4 regions of the Sinorhizobium sp. genome follow, and region 4 is predicted to be linked to each of the others. Evidence: predicted binding sites of a transcription regulator. Region 4 holds the regulator's gene; each other region holds the start of a gene.
The links. Region 4 encodes LexA, which represses DNA repair genes until DNA is damaged. Its sites were predicted from a motif close to TGTTCNNNNTGTGTTCNG; they were not measured.
Positions count from the first base shown of each region.

Region 1: a site for LexA is predicted at 2,644-2,661, ahead of AC5J09_RS18615 (DNA polymerase IV). Genes of this name have one in related genera too.
Region 2: a site for LexA is predicted at 2,678-2,695, ahead of AC5J09_RS09270 (DUF763 domain-containing protein). Genes of this name have one in related genera too.
Region 3: a site for LexA is predicted at 2,600-2,617, ahead of AC5J09_RS16320 (PA0069 family radical SAM protein). Genes of this name have one in related genera too.

Region 1 covers NZ_JCACWC010000003.1:1,377,953-1,382,159, reverse strand. The annotation lists gene AC5J09_RS18630 (PleD family two-component system response regulator) at 273-1,640, opposite strand; gene AC5J09_RS18625 (response regulator) at 1,658-2,029, opposite strand; gene AC5J09_RS18620 (DUF3572 domain-containing protein) at 2,186-2,458, shown strand; gene AC5J09_RS18615 (DNA polymerase IV) at 2,665-3,957, shown strand; gene AC5J09_RS18610 (L,D-transpeptidase family protein) at 4,076-4,207, shown strand, end outside.
Region 2 covers NZ_JCACWC010000002.1:1,002,997-1,007,203, forward strand. The annotation lists gene AC5J09_RS09255 (hypothetical protein) at 1-182, opposite strand, end outside; gene AC5J09_RS09260 (hypothetical protein) at 324-656, shown strand; gene AC5J09_RS09265 (hypothetical protein) at 921-1,190, opposite strand; gene AC5J09_RS09270 (DUF763 domain-containing protein) at 1,321-2,598, opposite strand; gene AC5J09_RS09275 (hypothetical protein) at 2,905-3,342, opposite strand; gene AC5J09_RS09280 (carbohydrate ABC transporter permease) at 3,487-4,207, opposite strand, start outside.
Region 3 covers NZ_JCACWC010000003.1:894,970-899,176, forward strand. The annotation lists gene AC5J09_RS16310 (F0F1 ATP synthase subunit B) at 1-304, shown strand, start outside; gene rnhB (ribonuclease HII) at 543-1,193, opposite strand; gene AC5J09_RS16320 (PA0069 family radical SAM protein) at 1,381-2,538, opposite strand; gene AC5J09_RS16325 (glycosyltransferase family protein) at 2,705-3,262, shown strand; gene AC5J09_RS16330 (hypothetical protein) at 3,328-4,207, opposite strand, start outside.
Region 4 covers NZ_JCACWC010000003.1:1,714,920-1,719,126, forward strand. The annotation lists gene AC5J09_RS20255 (septal ring lytic transglycosylase RlpA family protein) at 1-222, opposite strand, end outside; gene AC5J09_RS20260 (hypothetical protein) at 673-885, shown strand; tRNA gene AC5J09_RS20265 (tRNA-Ser) at 1,080-1,169, shown strand; tRNA gene AC5J09_RS20270 (tRNA-Ala) at 1,437-1,512, shown strand; gene AC5J09_RS20275 (hypothetical protein) at 1,707-1,871, shown strand; gene lexA (transcriptional repressor LexA) at 2,092-2,808, shown strand; tRNA gene AC5J09_RS20285 (tRNA-Cys) at 3,027-3,100, shown strand; gene AC5J09_RS20290 (hypothetical protein) at 3,243-3,467, opposite strand; partial or broken gene AC5J09_RS20295 (transposase domain-containing protein) at 3,466-3,738, shown strand; gene AC5J09_RS20300 (hypothetical protein) at 3,801-4,207, shown strand, end outside.

The sequences.
Region 1 (4,207 bases), 340 kb from region 4:
ACCCCACGACCCAGGAGATGCGGCGGACCTGAGCATCATGGGGTAACCGAATTCTGTGGAAGTTTCCTTCCTCGCTTATCAGCATTGCCTGAAACTAAAAAAAAATCAACGCATTCTTAATCGCCGAGCAGGGGTTGCTCGGTGTTTGGTTAATTCTGTTCCAAAATCGGACAGTGTCGCCTGCGGATGTGCTTACTCCGGCACGGCCGCGCGAAGAAGAGCGCAACTGGAAGAGCCCGCGAGGCCCTGAATAGCACAGCATGTGCGGCGGATCAGGCCGCGGCAGCGACAACCCGGTTCCGTCCGCCGTTCTTCGCCTGATAGAGCGCCGTGTCGGCGCGCTTCAGCAAAGCCTCGGCCGTATCGCCATCCGGCCTCAGGGTTGCAATGCCGAGCGAAGCCGTCACGTTCAGGACCGTCGCGGCCTGCGGAATGTCGAAGCCACGGCTCTCGACCGCCAGTCGGAGTCTCTCCGCAACGATCGCTGCCATTTCGGGCGTCGTATCCGGCATGACGACCACGAACTCCTCCCCGCCGAAACGGCAGGCGAGATCCGCGCCGCGCACCGTGGCGCGAACGCGGTTGGCAAATTCGCGCAGTACATCGTCACCGGCATCATGACCGTAGGTGTCGTTCACACGCTTGAAGCGATCGATATCCGTGATGCAGATCGACAGCGGACGCCCCCTTGTGGTTGCGCGATCGATCAGCAGCTTCAGGTGGTTTTCCAGATAGCGCCTGTTGTGGAGGCCGGTGAGATCATCGGTCACGGCCAATTCGATCGTCTGTTGTACACTGGCGCGCAGGCGATCGTTGCAATGCTTGCGCCGGATCTGCGTTAGGCAACGGGCGACAAGTTCGTTCGGATCGACGGGGCGCATGATGTAGTCCGTCACGCCCAGTTCGAGTGCGCGGACGATTCTCTCATCGTTTCCCTGCTCGGTTACCAGCAGGATCGGAATGAAGCGGGTCCGCTCGAGCGACCGCAATTGCGAACACAGACGCAAGGGGTCGTAATCGTCGAAATTCGCGTTGACGATGATCAGGTCGAAACTGCTTTCGGCAGCCTCGAACAGAGCGGCCTGCGGGTCCGATATGACGGCGACATCGGCGATCGGCTTCAGGGCACGCGTCAGCCGCTCCTGTGAGGAAGCACGGCCATCGACGAGCAGAACGCTGCCGGGCTCGTCCGGCCGATCGACGCGGGCCGTCTCCTGCAGCCCGATCGTTTGTGCCGTCTGAGCTCTGAGACGCAGCTCGTCGCTGACGTTCTTCAGGCGTACGAGACTCTTCACGCGCGACATCAGCTGCAGATCGTTCACGGGCTTGGTCAGGAAGTCGTCCGCGCCGGCCTTCAGCCCGCGCACGCGATCGGACGGCTGGTCGAGTGCCGTTATCATCACGACCGGAATATGCGCGGTCCGGCTGTTCGCCTTCAATCTTTCACAGACCTCGAAACCGTCCATCCCCGGCATCATGACATCGAGCAGGACCAGATCCACCGGCGTCTTTTCGCATGTCGCCAAGGCGGCATTCCCGTCCGGAGCCGTCAGCACGTCGAAATATTCGGCCACCAGCCGCGCTTCCAGGAGCTTCACATTGGCTGGTACGTCATCAACGACGAGGATGCGCGCAGTCATATCGATCTTTCCGGCAGTCAGGCATCGCCCAGATATGTTTTGATGGTCTCAATGAATTTTGGAACGGAAATCGGCTTGGAAACATAGGCCTCGCATCCCCCTTGGCGGATGCGCTCCTCGTCGCCCTTCATGGCAAAAGCGGTTACGGCAATAACCGGAATCACGTGAAGCTCATCGTCTTCCTTGAGCCATTTCGTGACCTCGAGGCCGGAAACCTCCGGCAACTGGATGTCCATCAGAATCAGGTCGGGACGGTGCTTGCGCGCGAGTTCGAGGGCTTCCATGCCGTTGCGCGTCTGGATCGTCGCGTAGCCCGAAGCCTCAATCAGGTCGCGGAAGAGCTTCATATTCAGCTCGTTATCCTCAACAATCATCACCTGTTTGGGCATGTCGATCCCTTGCTGTCTGCCGCCGCCTTGCAAGTCTCCGGGAGAGATTTAAGTTGCAACAACGGCGACTCGACCCTTTTCGTCGATCGCCAGGCTAGCGCGATTTGGTTGAAAAATAGGTAATTGCGGCCGGCAAACGAGAAGAGAGCGGATATCATGAAGAACGCTGAGGATACGGCGATCGCCATCCTGACCTGGCTCGCGAACGAGCCTGAGCTGATGTCGCGCTTTCTGGCGCTCACCGGCACCGATCCCGCCTCCCTGCGCGGCGCCGTCGGCGAGCCGGCCTTCATGGGTGGCATCGTTGCGTTCCTGATGGAGCACGAGCCGACGCTGATGGCCTTCTGCAACGAAACGCAAACCTCGCCGGACGAGGTCGTTCGGGCGCACCATGCCCTCTCCGGCCCGCGCGATTTCGAGGAAGGCTGAATGCTGCCGGCACGCGGCGTGCGCAGCGCGGTGCACCGCCCGATGCCGAGTGCGCCGTGCCGACTAAAGAGCATCCCGAAGTCCGGCCGGCGATCGGCCGGCACCGTCTCAAGTTTAACAACGATATCCAAAACAGCCTCCAGCCGCCGCCTTGAGACTCAGCAGCGTAGAGCGTAAAGTCGCCGCGTTCAACATTTGTTCCGGATATGATCGACAGCGCCGCCCCACCCTCCGGCTTCTGCCGTGACTGCCTCAAGGAGCAAGCCGCCCAGGCACGGCGGTGCCTCGCCTGCGGCAGTCCGCGGCTCCTCCGGCACCCCGAACTCTACCGGCTGACCCTGGCGCACATCGACTGCGACGCCTTCTATGCCTCGGTCGAGAAGCGCGACAATCCGGAGCTCGCCGACAAGCCCGTGATCATCGGCGGCGGTAAGCGTGGCGTCGTCTCCACGGCCTGTTACATTGCCCGCATCCACGGCGTGCGCTCCGCCATGCCTATGTTCAAAGCCCTCGAAGCCTGTCCGCAAGCCGTGGTGATCAGGCCCGACATGGAGAAATACGTGCGCGTCGGGCGGGAAGTCAGAGCGATGATGCAGGAGCTGACGCCTCTCGTGCAGCCGCTGTCGATAGATGAGGCCTTTCTCGATCTGAGCGGCACCGAGCGGCTTCATCACGATCCGCCCGCTCGAACGCTTGCCCGCTTCGCCAGGCGTGTGGAGCAGGAAATCGGCATCACCGTCTCCGTCGGGCTCTCCTACTGCAAATTCCTGGCCAAGGTCGCCTCGGACCTTCAGAAGCCGCGCGGCTTTTCGGTCATCGGCCAGGCCGAAGCCATCGATTTCCTGAAAGCCAAACCCGTTACACTCATCTGGGGCGTCGGCAAGGCCTTCGCCGCCACGCTCGAAAGGGACGGAATCCGCGCGATCGGGCAGCTCCAGACGATGGAAGAGGCGGACCTCATGCGCCGCTACGGCACGATGGGCCGGCGGCTCTACAGGCTCTCGCGCGGCCTGGACGAAAGATCCGTGGAAATCGAAGGCGAAGCGAAGAGCGTCTCCTCCGAGACGACCTTCAACGACGACCTGGCGCGCCAGGAAGACCTCGTAACGCATCTGAGGGGCCTCAGCGAACAAGTGGCATTCCGCTTGCGAAAATCCGCCCTCGCCGGACAGACGGTGGTGCTGAAGCTCAAGACCGCGGACTTCAAGACCCGCACGCGCAACCGCAGGCTGGACAGCCCCACCCGCCTTGCCGACCGCATCTTCCGCACCGGCCTGCAGCTGCTCGAGAAGGAGGTCGACGGGACGAAATACCGGCTGATCGGGATCGGCGTCAGCGATCTGGCCGATCCCGACCTCGCCGATCCGCCGGATCTTGTCGATCCGCAGGCATCCCGGCGTGCCGCCGCCGAGGACGCGATCAACAAGCTGCGCGACAAGTTCGGCAGGACGAGCGTCGAGACCGGCTACACATTCGGCAAGGGGCGGCGCCGGCAATAGCCCGACCGGACGGCTGACGCATCGTATGGGGCAATTCCTTAAATATTGAACGCTAGCCTGCTTCCACGGCTCCGTCGTCCGTTTTGCGGTGCCGCCACTGTCTGAATGAGGGTAGGTGTTGCGTTTCGCTCTCCGGATGGGATTCGCGGTTTTCGTCATGGCGTCGCCGTCCGCGCTTGCGGCCGGCGCCAAGGCGCCGTTGCAGATCGTCGTCTCGAGGGAGCAGCAGTCCCTCGTCGTCTATGACGGC
Region 2 (4,207 bases), on a different contig from region 4:
CGGCAGCCCGCTGCCCGCTCTTTCAGTCCCAGTTTTTCCCAGGCGAATTTCTGGGCAGCGATCTGTGCCATTTCCTTGGTCTCGTAGATGTCCGGCAGGACGTATGCCTTACGGCCACACGACAGGAGCGCCCTGTGGCTCAGCAGATCGTAGTGAAGCTCGAGGTATTCTTCGGAATGCATGGGACCCTCCCAGGTGGCGATAAGGAAAACGGCAGCCGTCGCGGGAAGTTCCATGCTGCCCGCCGATTGGTGCGACGGTCAGCGCTGCCGACGGAACATAGACGTCGCTTTCGAGTTGATGACGCTTACGGGAGTTCAGTCATGAGCACGAACAAACATGGAGAACCGCGCCCCGGGGCTGATGCGCGCCCGCTCGACCCACCGAGCGTCGACGAGCCGATCGACGCCTGGGGGCGAGATCGGATGAGCGCGCCGGGGGTCGGGAACCAACTCGACGAACTACGCGAGCGCATCGCCCGGCTACAATCCGAAATCGACGCCATCGCGACCGAGACCCATACGGCCGTGGGCACGGTGCCCGGAGGCGACAGGCTCGAAACAGCAAAAGACGTGGTCGCCGAAAAGCGCGACGAGATCAAGCGACTGACCGCGCGTCTCGAAGAGATCGAGCAGACACTTGGCGGTAACGCCTAGTTTTCCGGACCTAAAATACGGTCATCCATACGCCGCGCCAGAAAAGCGAATCCGGGTCATCGAGGCGCTCGCAATCGTCGGTCGAAGGCTTCCGGATCTTTGCAGGCGCCGGCTCGATGCCGGTAAAAGGAGGCACAGGGCGCCCTTCGCGTTCCGTCGCGGGTTCCGGTTTTTTGATCGTAAGCATCGCGAGATCCTTTCCGCCGTAAAGGCATTCCGGCCTCAAGTGCTCCTTCCGCTTCTCCTCCGAGATCCGTCTTCGGGTCAGTCCCGGTTAATGAATTTACAGAAGCGGCTGGGTTGCCCGTCGTCAGTCATGTCCTGATGGAGGAAGGCCAGGTTCTCGTCGTCGAAGATCTTGAAGAATTCGTCCCAGGAAATTTTCTCCAGCGTGTCTTCCGGTTTGCCGAAATCAACGCGAAGCAGACCACCACCCCCTTCGGTCGCGCCCTTCACGCGCGCCGGCTGCCCCTTGCGGGCTTCTATCCAATTGCGGATCGTGTCGTGGTCGATCGTAGTCATCGCAGCGGTCATCGGAAACTCCATCAACTGGTATGCCGGCGGCGCCTCCGTATCCGAAGCGCCATCCTCAGCGGCAGCGAACGCGGTGTGCGCTCAACGCGCCCCAGCTGTGTAAATCGATCGCTGCGCTTATTGTTCCGCCTCAGCGCCGTGTGCGGTCGCTTGGCTCCGCGGCGGTTGCCTCGTCGTCGTGCGGTTCCCAGCCGAATATGCTGAGCCCGCCGAAACGCGCGGAGTCCCTGAATTCGCCCGCGACGATCTCCTTGAGGTCGGGCCCCATGACGTAGCGCTCCAGCCGGCGCGATTGCTCGTCGAGCCGCTTCAGAGCCGCAAGCTCTTCCTCGCGCCCGAGCCGGCCCTTGCTGACCGCGGACTTCATGATCCTGATCGTCTCGTCGTAGACTTTCACCGGCACGGGGAACGGATGGCGGTCCTTGCCGCCATGGGCGAGCGAAAAGCGGGCAGGGTCCGAGAACCTGCAAGGCGTCCCGTGGACCACCTCCGCGACCATTGCCAGCGCCTTGACCGTCCGCGCGCCCACGCCCGGCACCAGCAGCAGGTCCTTGAAATCCGCCGGACCACGGTCGGCGGCGGCGGCGAAGTTGCCGTGCAGGCGCCGGAGATTGACGTCGCTTTCGCGTACATCGTGATGGGCAGGCATGAAGAGATGCGGCAGCATCGGCTGTGCCGGCGAGGCCAGAGGAGCCCCCCGAGACTCGATCCGGGCGACCTCGCGCAAGAGCCCGTCGGGCCCGAATGACTGGAGGAGATCGAGCTGCGCAGTCCTCGAGGCGGCGGCGCGGCGGTCGGCCAGATTGACGATCTCGCCCTGTTCTCTGCCTTCGATCGCGCTATGCGGCGCGTCGACGAAGCTTGTCAGGCCCTCCGAGAGCCAGTGATAGCGCCTCGCCTGCCGGCGGTCGCCGTTCATGCCCTGCTGGACGACCACCCACCTGGCATCGTCCGTGACGACGAAACCGTGCAAGTACAGATCGAAGCCGTCCTGAACGGCCGCACTGTCGACCTTGGCGACGAGGCGGCTCGCTTCTGCCAATGCGCCGCCATCGAAACCGACACGATTGCCGATCGACATGAGTTCGCCCGGCGTTTTGCGGGAGTGCTGGCCGCGGCCGCCGCAGACATGGATGCCCAGCTCGCCGGAAAGCGGGGTGAGACCGCGTTTCAACGCACCGATGACGCTCGTGGTGATACCGGAGGAATGCCAGTCCATGCCCATGACAGCACCGAAGGACTGGAACCAGAACGGATGCGCAAGCCGCCTTAGAAACTCGTCGCGTCCATAGTGATGAACCACCGCTTCGGTGACCAGCGCGCCGAGGCGCGTCATACGGTCGCCGAGCCATCGCGGCACGCGGCCGCCATGCAGCGGGAGATCCGCATTGCCTGCTCTTTGAGCCATAGTGTTTCCGTTCTGCGTCCCGACCGACAGGGCGCGTCGCCATCAGGCGCCGCGCCGACCCACTTAACATAGTGGAAATTGGAGCACGAAGCGAAAAACGCAGGCACGAGGACGCGCCGCGCACGAAGACAACCTTGAGAACGAGTGCGAACCCAAGCCCTCGGAGGACGACGCCGCGGATCGAAGGCAATCCGCCAGCCGGAGGCGATGGGAGCACCGCAGTGCGAGCGGTTAAGCCTTCGCACTGCGGCCCGCCTCCTCCGGCGGCCGCCTTCGATCACGACCCTCGATATGCCGTCGCCTGCCCTAGCCGACAAACATCTGGCGCAACCGAGCAAACAGGCCTGGCTGTTTCTCGACAAGCATTGCGCGGATGTGGCGGGCGGCCGTCGATGCGCTGACCGTCGCGCCGAAATGGCAATAGCAGATGACCTTATGTAATTGCTCGTCGCTCAGCTCGAAAAACCGCCTGGCTTCGCCGTAGCTGTCGTTCTCCATCCCGGCGGTCCGGAAGACCGGATCCTCGAAGGCGACGGAGATCGGCGAACCGTCGCCGCGCATGGCCGCGCGGACTCTCGCCGGCTGATACTCTGTCTCGTGCAGCGTCGAAAGGCGTCTGTGAGGATCACGTTCCAGGAGTTCCGCCCAACGCTCAAGGCGCTCCTTGCGCGATAACGTCCGTCGCGGCAGGTCCTGCTTGACCTCGGCGACGCCCTGTAACTGCTCGATTGCTTGGTGCTTCATTGCGACCTCCTACTCTTACGATAGTTGGTCCCCCAATTTCCACCTCGTAGGCCTTATCAGCGTGACTCCAACCGGTCGGGAAGTCCAATCACGAAAATAGATCATGCCAAATTTGGCGCATGGCGTCGCACGCGGCGGCGCTCGTCACCCCTTGACGGCGCCGGACGTCAGCCCCGCGACGATCTTGCGCTGGAAGATCAGGACGAGAACGAGCAGCGGCAGCGTCACCGTGACGGACGCGGCCATGATCTGGCCGAACGGATATTCATAGCGGCTGCTGCCCGTCAGAAGGCCGATCGCGACCGGAACCGTCCGGTTCTCGTCGGTCAGGATGAAGGTGAGCGCGAAGAGGAATTCGTTCCATGCGAGGATGAACGACAGCAGACCGGTGCTGGCAATCGCAGGCCCCATCAGAGGCAGCAGCACATGGGTGAGAATGCGCAGGCGCGAACAGCCGTCGATGAGCGCCGCCTCCTCCAATTCGTTCGGCAGGTCACGGATGAAGCTCGTCAGGATCCATGTCGTAAAGGGCAAAGTGAGAATGAGATAGGAAACGATCAGCGCCGACGGCCGATTGTAGAGCCCGAGCCATCCGATCACCTCGAACATTCCCGAAAGCACCACCACTTGCGGGAAGACCGAGATCATGAGAACGGCGATCAGAACGATGCGGCCCGGAGGAAAATGCAGGCGGCCGAGCGCGTAAGCTGCGAGAATGCCGATGACGAGGGAGATCGCCGTGCTGACAAGCGCGACCACGCCGGAATTGACGAGCGCGCCCATGAATACCGGATTGTCGAACAATTGACTGTAGTTGCTGAAATCGAGCGCCGGCAGCAGAGTGAACTGGTAAAGCGCCTGCCCC
Region 3 (4,207 bases), 820 kb from region 4:
TCAGCGCAAGCGCAAGGATGCCGAGGCGGAAGCCGCGAGCATCGTCGCCGCTGCCCAGCGCGAAGCAGAGATGCTGACGGCGGAAGCAAGGCAGAAGACCGAAGAATATGTCGCGCGCCGCACGGCACTTTCCGAACAGAAGATCAAGCAGGCCGAAAGCGATGCGATCAATGCGGTTCGTGCTGCTGCCGTAGACCTGGCAATCAGCGCAGCCGAGAAAGTGATCGCGAGCAAGGCCGACGCAGGTGCTCAGGAGTCGCTCTTCAAGAAGGCGCTCGGCGAGGTCAAGTCGCGCCTGAACTGAGAGTCGGTTCGACCGAGATTCAAGGGCCCCGCTTCGGCGGGGTTTTTTCGTTGCGCGCATGGGAGGTTGTCTCCGACATCCCCCGGTCGGGTTCAGCGGTTGTGATCGTGTCGACCAAGCCCTTGCCGGGAGGGACGCTCATGCCTACAGCGTGGATCAGGGCGGCGGAGCCGCTTTGCGCGGCGCGGAAGAAAGCTTCCGGTTTACGCCCCCGATCAAGGGCCAAGGCCGGCGTCGACTACAATTGTCGGAACGGGCGGAAGCTCATGCGGTGCAGGGAGCAGGGGCCGTGGCTTTCGATCGCGGTGCGATGCTTCACCGTCGCATAGCCCGCGTGATGGGCAAAGCCGTAGAGGGGAAAGGTTGCATCGGCCCTGGCCATCATCCGGTCGCGGGTGACTTTGGCAACGATCGATGCGGCGGCGATCGACACCGAGCGGCTGTCGCCTTTGACGATGGCCTTGGCGTGACAGGTAAGCCCGGGAGGGACGTCGCGGCCGTCGACGAGAACGATGCGGGCCGCCAGCTCCAGGCCATGAATGGCGCGGCGCATCGCATCGAGGCTGGCTTTCAGTATGTCGGTCGTATCGATGCGGGCCGACGAGGACGAGGCGATCGAGACCGTCGCCGTCGCCAGAATCTCCTCGAACAACGCCTCGCGCTGCTCCGCGCTCAAGAGCTTGCTATCGTTGAGGCCCGCCGGGATCGCCTCCGGATTGAGGATGACAGCCGCAGCGACGACAGGGCCCGCGAGCGGACCACGCCCGGCCTCGTCGGCGCCCGCCACCGGCCAGAGACCGTCGCGCTGCGCCGCGCGTTCGAACGCGAAATCCGGAACGGCCGGCGGAAGAGGGAAAAGAGGGGAATCGGGCTGTTTGCTGCGTGTCATGCGGGCGACATTGGCATACTCGCCCGATTCCCTTCAAGCCCCCGGCTCGGTTTGCGGCGGTTGCCGGGGAAGACCAGCACCGCCCCCGAGGCAAAGGGCGGACACTGGAAGTTCTAAGGCACATCGGCGGTCGAGATCGCGACGTTTTTTCAATCTCCGGTGCGATGGCCTGTCGAAAATGTCTGCATCAAAGCAGCGACAGTTGAACCCCCATCCCGAGCGGCGGCACGAAGAGATCGCTGCGCAATTGCCGGCGCGTCAGATTGAGGCCGAGCCGCTTGGCGGCAAGCTCGAACCGACGGCCGATCTGCCAGGCGTAAGGTCCGCTGCCCTTCATTCGTTTACCGAACTCGGCATCGTAATCCTTGCCGCCGCGCATGGAACGGATGAGCGACATGACATGCCGGTAGCGGTCCGGATAGTTTCTGAGAAGCCAATCACGGAACAGGGGGCTCACCTCCAGCGGAAGCCGGAGGAGGACGTAGCTCGCATCCGACGCGCCGGCCGTCTTCGCCGAATCGAGCACGCGCTCGATCTCGTGGTCGTTCAGCGCCGGAATGATCGGCGCGACCAGAACGCCAGCGGGAATGCCGGCTTCGGAAATTGCGCGTAGCGCCTCCAGCCGCTTGGTGGGCGTCGACGCGCGCGGCTCCATGCTGCGCGCCAGTTTCCGGTCGAGCGTGGTTACGGAAATCCCGACCCGGGCAAGCCCCTTTTCCGCCATCGGCGCCAGCAAGTCGATGTCGCGCGTCACCATGGCCGATTTGGTAACGATCATGACCGGATGATTGGCGTCCTTGAGCACCTCCAGGATCTGGCGCATGATCCGCCATTCCTTTTCGATCGGCTGATAGGGATCGGTATTTGTGCCGATCGCGATGGGACGGAGCTTATAGTCCGGCTTCGCCAGTTCGCGCTCGAGAAGACGTGGCGCGTCCGGCTTGGCGAAGAGCTTGGCTTCGAAATCGAGCCCTGCCGAGAGCCCCATATAGGCGTGCGTAGGCCGCGCGAAGCAGTAGATGCAGCCGTGCTCGCAGCCACGATAGGGATTGATCGATCGGTCGAAAGATATATCGGGAGAATCGTTGCGCGTGATCGCGGTCTTCGGCTTTTCTATCTGGACCTCGGTCTTGAACGGCGGCAGCTCCTCGAGGGTTTGCCACCCGTCATCGAAGACTTCGCGCGTCATCGGCTCGAAGCGTCCGGAGATGTTGAGGGCGGCACCGCGGCCGCGCCGACGATCGACGTCGATTCTGATGCCGGTTCCGGCGACGAGGGCCTCCGCCACATCCGCGCTGTTGCCGGGCGCATAGATGCCCTGCTTGAGTTGAGACAGATCGTTCATCTAAACCTCCCGGAACCATGCTCGGTTCGCTTGGTGCTGATTATTTTCCTAGCGCAGAAGATGGAACAAATCAAGAACAAATATTCAGCACAGGTCCGTGATCATCCCGCACCCTGTGCGGAACGGCGCTTGTAGCAATCTGCGCTGCGATGCGGTAGGAACGGCTATGCTGACGGTCATCATGGAAACGAAGGACAACGAAGCGGAGCTCGCGCAGACGCTCTCGGCGCTCGTTGCCGGTGCGGTGGAAGGGCTCGTCAGCGATGTCATAATCCTGGACCACGGATCGACCGACGGCTCTCCCAGGATCGCGGATGCGGCCGGCTGCCGCTTCTGCCTCGACTGGGATCTCGGCGATGTCCTTCGTTCGGCCCGCGGCGAGTGGCTGATGCTGCTGGAGCCTGGTGCCCGCCCCATCGGCCGCTGGGTGGATGAACTGGCCGAATACGTCTCTTTGAACAGGAGCCCGGCGCAGTTTTCTCCCTCGCGAATGCATAAGCGCCCGCTTCTCAAGCGCCTGGCGCACAGGTCGCCGCCGCTGGAGTCCGGATTTCTGATGCCGAAGGGTGATGCAGTCGCGGCTGCGCGCGGCAACATGCCGCTCAGCGGCCTTACGAGCGGACGAGCTGCCCGCAAACTTGCGACCGAGCTCGTCCCAGCTTGGGTCGCAATGGGGAACCGGTCGACCGGTGAACGGCATCGGACGCCTGATTCCAAGATGTGAGCTTGCGATAGGTTGTCCATTCGCCCCCCGACCGAGGTGTCGGAGGGACCCGAATGGCATCGTCGTCAGAGCGAGCGGACTGCAAGCGAGTTCAATTGCCAGGCCGAGTCGATCGAAATGTCGATGCTGACGTCATTGAGGAGTGCCCAGATGCGATCAGCCACGCCGACATAGATCCAGAGCTCGCGGCCAGCGGGGAAGGCCATCTCGGTGAAGAGGTTGATGATTCTTCGTTCCCCAGGAACGGCCTGGATTGAGGTGCCGGGGAAGCTCTCGCCATCGCCGCTGCAGTCGAGGCCCGAGGCGAACCACTGGTCGCTCACCTCGTTCGCCGGTTCGACATCCTCCCAGTTCCAGAACACAGCCAACACGAGGCGGCCGCGCGTCGTCGCGTGAAAGTCGGACCACCCGAACTCGTCGTAGGTCGAAATGTGATGGCGGCAGATGAGGGCCGACAGGTCGGCCTTGACTTGCAGTATCCCGGTGCGAAGCGTCTTGAACGGCACGAGATAGCCGTTCTCCCGATAGGCACAGAGAAGATCCACGTCGGAGGCATAGCTGTTGCGGGCGATCAGTTTCGATCCAAACCGGCCGGCACAGTCCAGATAGGAACTGTTCTCCACGATTGCTCCGTCGCCGGTTGCCTGATTCTGATCGAGTCTGTCCCAGCAACCTCCAAAGGGAGGGAGAAACAGCTTTTCCTTGTCCGGATCGGGCGCGACGTACACGATCGGTGGCTGTTTGAAGATGTCGGTCACGCTGCCGACCACCGTTTCGTGGCGGTGGAAGGCTTCAGGGCTCTTCACCAACGCGCCGACGTCGCTATAGGCGCGCTTATGAAGCCGTTTGAGCGCGTTCAGATCAAGGTCGGCATTCCTGGCCTCCACGAACGACCTGTATCGAAGACCGGGGCCGCGCGGATCATCCCGCAAGCCCGACCTTGCA
Region 4 (4,207 bases):
TACCTGGTAGCGGCCACCGCCCTTGGGAATGTTGTTTCCGGTAGCGACTCTGGGGCTGGCTTTGACGCCATAGACGGACTCGGCGAAGTATTCCTTGCTCCGCGACTTGGTCTTCTTGACGCTCGACGTCGACCCGCAGGCCGCAAGCACCGCGCAAAGCAACGGAACCGCTGCGAGACGGAGCCCCCTCACAAGATATGCCGCACCGTTATTGGATGTCATCTGTCCCACAAGATCATTCGCAAAGCCGCACCCGAAATCCGCTCCTGCAGCGCTCGCGCATCCGACCGAACGCGCAACGATCGTCGCAATCGTGCAGTAGTTCCCCCCGCGAGAATTTCGCCGTCCCGAAACGGAACAGTCGAACAATCATGACAACAACAAGGCGAAATTGCGAACCGGAGGACGAACGGAGGCAAAAAAACGCTCGCTATGGTTTACGAAACGTAAATGAGTCGCTGGACCATGGTCCGATAGAGCGCGCCAAAGGTCCGAAACCCGTTGCCGGGTTTCCCTGCCGATACATATCGCAATAAGCACCCGCGTGGCTCGTCGGCCGCGGGGTGCGGCGGCCTCAGAGCTGGCCGAAGCTTCCCGTCGGTGCAACTCTGAGGCTCCGTCCCCGGTTGGCGTGGTGCCCGTGCTCCGGCCCAAGTCCGAGAGGATCTCGCAATGGACGACAGATACGATTATGGGCCGCCGGAGCGACGGGCGGCAACCGGCCTCCCCCTAGGCATAATGCTCCTGTCGATGTTGGCGATTGCCGTTTATCTGCTTGCCGGAGCGGCGCTCCTGGACGGCAGAAGTCGGGATGTCGCGGCCTACGTCGCCCGGGCAGGCGACGAAAGTCCGACTGCGGCGCCGGACAGCGGACGGCGCCCGTGACGATGGCCCACAACCGTGCCACGGGCGTATGCGGCGCGGCACGCCTCGAATGCAAGCAAATGCTCCGGAGCAAGTTGACGCTGTGATCAAAGCTGCTAAAAAGCCAGCCGTTGGTGAATGGGCAGCAAACCCGGTAGCGATCGCCGGTTTATCGAGAACTCGGAAACGAATTTCACGAAGCTCCGCAATCACCTGGAAGAGTGGCCGAGCGGTTTAAGGCACCGGTCTTGAAAACCGGCGTGCGTGAAAGCGTACCGTGGGTTCGAATCCCACCTCTTCCGCCATTTCGGAGTTGATCCGGGCACGCCGGAATTCCCAGCTTCTCGTCACTGATGGCCGTCTTCCCCAGCCGCAAGGCTCGTGGCTGCCCTGCCCTTCCGACGCTCTGCGTCACCTGCCGGAGCGGAAGAAGCTGCTTGGGACTCCATCGCGAAGGGGCGATATTCGGGTGGGTGAATTGCAGCGTGCCCTACCGGGCGGCAAGGGTGAAGCCGGCAAACGGAATGCACTGGCGCGCGGGGCCGAAAAATCTTATACAATGGGTGACCAGTGGGGTCGTAGCTCAGTTGGGAGAGCGCCGCAATCGCACTGCGGAGGTCGAGGGTTCGACTCCCTTCGACTCCACCATTCCCCTCTTTTGTCCAGCCCGGAGACCCAGGTAACGGATCTTACCTGAGCTAACATCCACCGATGCCGGACGTCAGGTTGCAGAGCCCGGGCGATGCCGCGGCTCGGCTGCGCTTGCCAAAAAAGCTGATTTGAGAGAAAGTTTTAGTCTGACCCGTTCGAGGTCTGGGCAACTCCCGCGAGTGGAGAAAAACATGCCTGTTAAATCTTTGGTGGCAGCCGTAATTTTTTCCCTCTTCGCCCTTTCGGGGTGCGCCAGCACAGGCTCGACCAACACGACCTATACTCAGTGGTACGGGCCCTATCCCGAGCCTGAATTCGACGTTCTTACGCCGGGCGGACTGCGCCTTGCCTATTAGCATGGCATAGGCGAGCGACTGGGCCGGCCGCTGTAAGCCAAACATGCGAGAGCGTATCGCCCCTGCCCCCAGATTCCGAGCGATCGCCATCGCACGCCGCATGAGAAGCGGGCAGGCATTCAGCAGCAAGCGGTATTCACGGAATTTTAGGCACTTGCGGAACACATATGGAACAGATAGTTTCTGTTCTTGATTTGTTTCGCGATTCTGGAGTGACGCCATGCTGACCCGCAAGCAACAGGAATTGCTTCTGTTCATTCATGAACGAATGAAGGAATCCGGGGTTCCGCCGTCCTTCGACGAGATGAAAGATGCCCTGGACCTTGCCTCCAAATCGGGCATCCATCGTCTGATCACCGCACTCGAAGAGCGCGGGTTCATTCGCCGGCTACCGAATCGCGCGCGGGCCCTCGAAGTCATCAAGCTGCCGGAGGCATATGCCGGCGCTTCGCAGGTCCGCCGCGGCTTTTCGCCGAGCGTGATCGAAGGCAGTCTGGGCAAGCCTGCGGCCCCGCCCCCCGCACCGAAACCGGCGCCCCCGGCCGAGATCGCGTCGGTCGCTGTCCCGGTCATGGGCCGCATTGCCGCCGGCGTGCCGATTTCCGCAATCCAGAACAACATGCACGATATTTCCGTACCGGTCGAAATGATCGGCAGCGGCGAGCACTACGCTCTCGAGATCAAGGGTGATTCGATGATCGAGGCCGGCATCCTCGATGGCGATACGGTGATCATCCGGAACGGAAGCACTGCCACCCCCGGGGATATCGTCGTCGCCCTGATCGACGACGAGGAAGCAACTCTGAAGCGTTTCCGTCGCAAGGGCGCCTCTATTGCGCTCGAAGCCGCCAATCCGGCTTACGAGACACGGATATTCGGTCCGGATCGGGTCAAGATCCAAGGCAGGCTTGTCGGCCTCATCCGGCGGTACCACTAGCCTCCCGACGAGGTGTGCAGGCGTTTCTCACGGAAGTACGCAATTTCAACGCGTTAGAAGTGGGGGCATTGCGCCTTGGGGCGCTATGGCCACGCCTCCACAGAACCGAAGCTATATTATACAGAATAAAAAAGACCCTATTCCAAATGTACCCTCTTGCGGATTGCGGGCAATCATTCTAAATCCGCGCCACGATTTGAAAAATCGCAAATCGTAGAGGCCTCGTGGCGGAGTGGTGACGCAGAGGACTGCAAATCCTTGTACCCCGGTTCAATTCCGGGCGAGGCCTCCAAAATTTTCCACAATGATATCAAAGCGATAAGTGGCAAAGAGCTTCGTGTTGTGCGAATGCGGATGTCGCATCTCGTTGCAACTGGATTCCCTTGATTTTCAACGGCTTCCCGGCACACTCGGCAAATCCGTGCAACATCGTTCTACAAGACCGGCGGGTCATTTTTCTTTGCCTTGCGCTTGGTCGGCTTTCGTTTGGAAACCGCCCGGCCGATGGCACGGCCGTGATCAGGCCGGCGCAGCTCGGCTATCTGATCGAAGGCATCGACTGGCGACTGGCGAATGCCGCAAAAAAACCTGGCGTCGACGTCGGCCGGATGAGCAAAACCGCTGGCACGGCGGGAGCGAATATGATTCCATGCCGTCATGACCGATGCGGCCGATCAGCTTGCCGACGACCTCACCAGTGCGCACGCGATGATCCTCGCAAAACGCGCGGCACGACGTGGGGCGGAAGCCGTTGCCGCTCGGGCTCAGGCGGTGAACTCGCACTCGGATGCACTGATTGCCCGGCTCCGGCTCGAGATCGAGAAGCTGAAGCGCGACATCCATGGCAGCCGCTCGGAGCGCAAGGCCAGGCTTCTCGAACAGATGGAGTTGCAGCTCGAGGAGTTGGAGGCTAACGCCGGTCAAGACGAAGAGATCAAGCTGCCTGACCTGCGGCCCTGTGAGACGGTGATTGGAAGTTAAAGGGAAACACGGTGCGGACCCAAAAAGAGATTAAAGCTGACCTGCTTGCGGCGCTAAACTCCGTCGGCGACGAAAGACTGGCGCTCTTGGGCTTCGAACGACGAGAGGGTTCGTTTACCTACATGCGAATCCTGGAGGAAGCCGAGCAGGACATCGTTTTCGCAGCGGATTGCTTCCCCACGTATCAGCCGGACGAAGAAATGCACCTTCACCCGGCCATGCGGCTTGGCATGAGATCTGTAACCAAGGCGACGCTAGAACTGGTGGCGGGCAACAAATCTCTTTTGGCGGATGCGCCAGAAATCATCGTGAGCCAGCCAATTGAGTTCACTGCACCAAAGGAGCAACACGTCAGATGGTTTGCAAGCGGCAGTGATCAAATGAAGGCGCGTATTCGTGAGATTGTTGCCTTTATTGA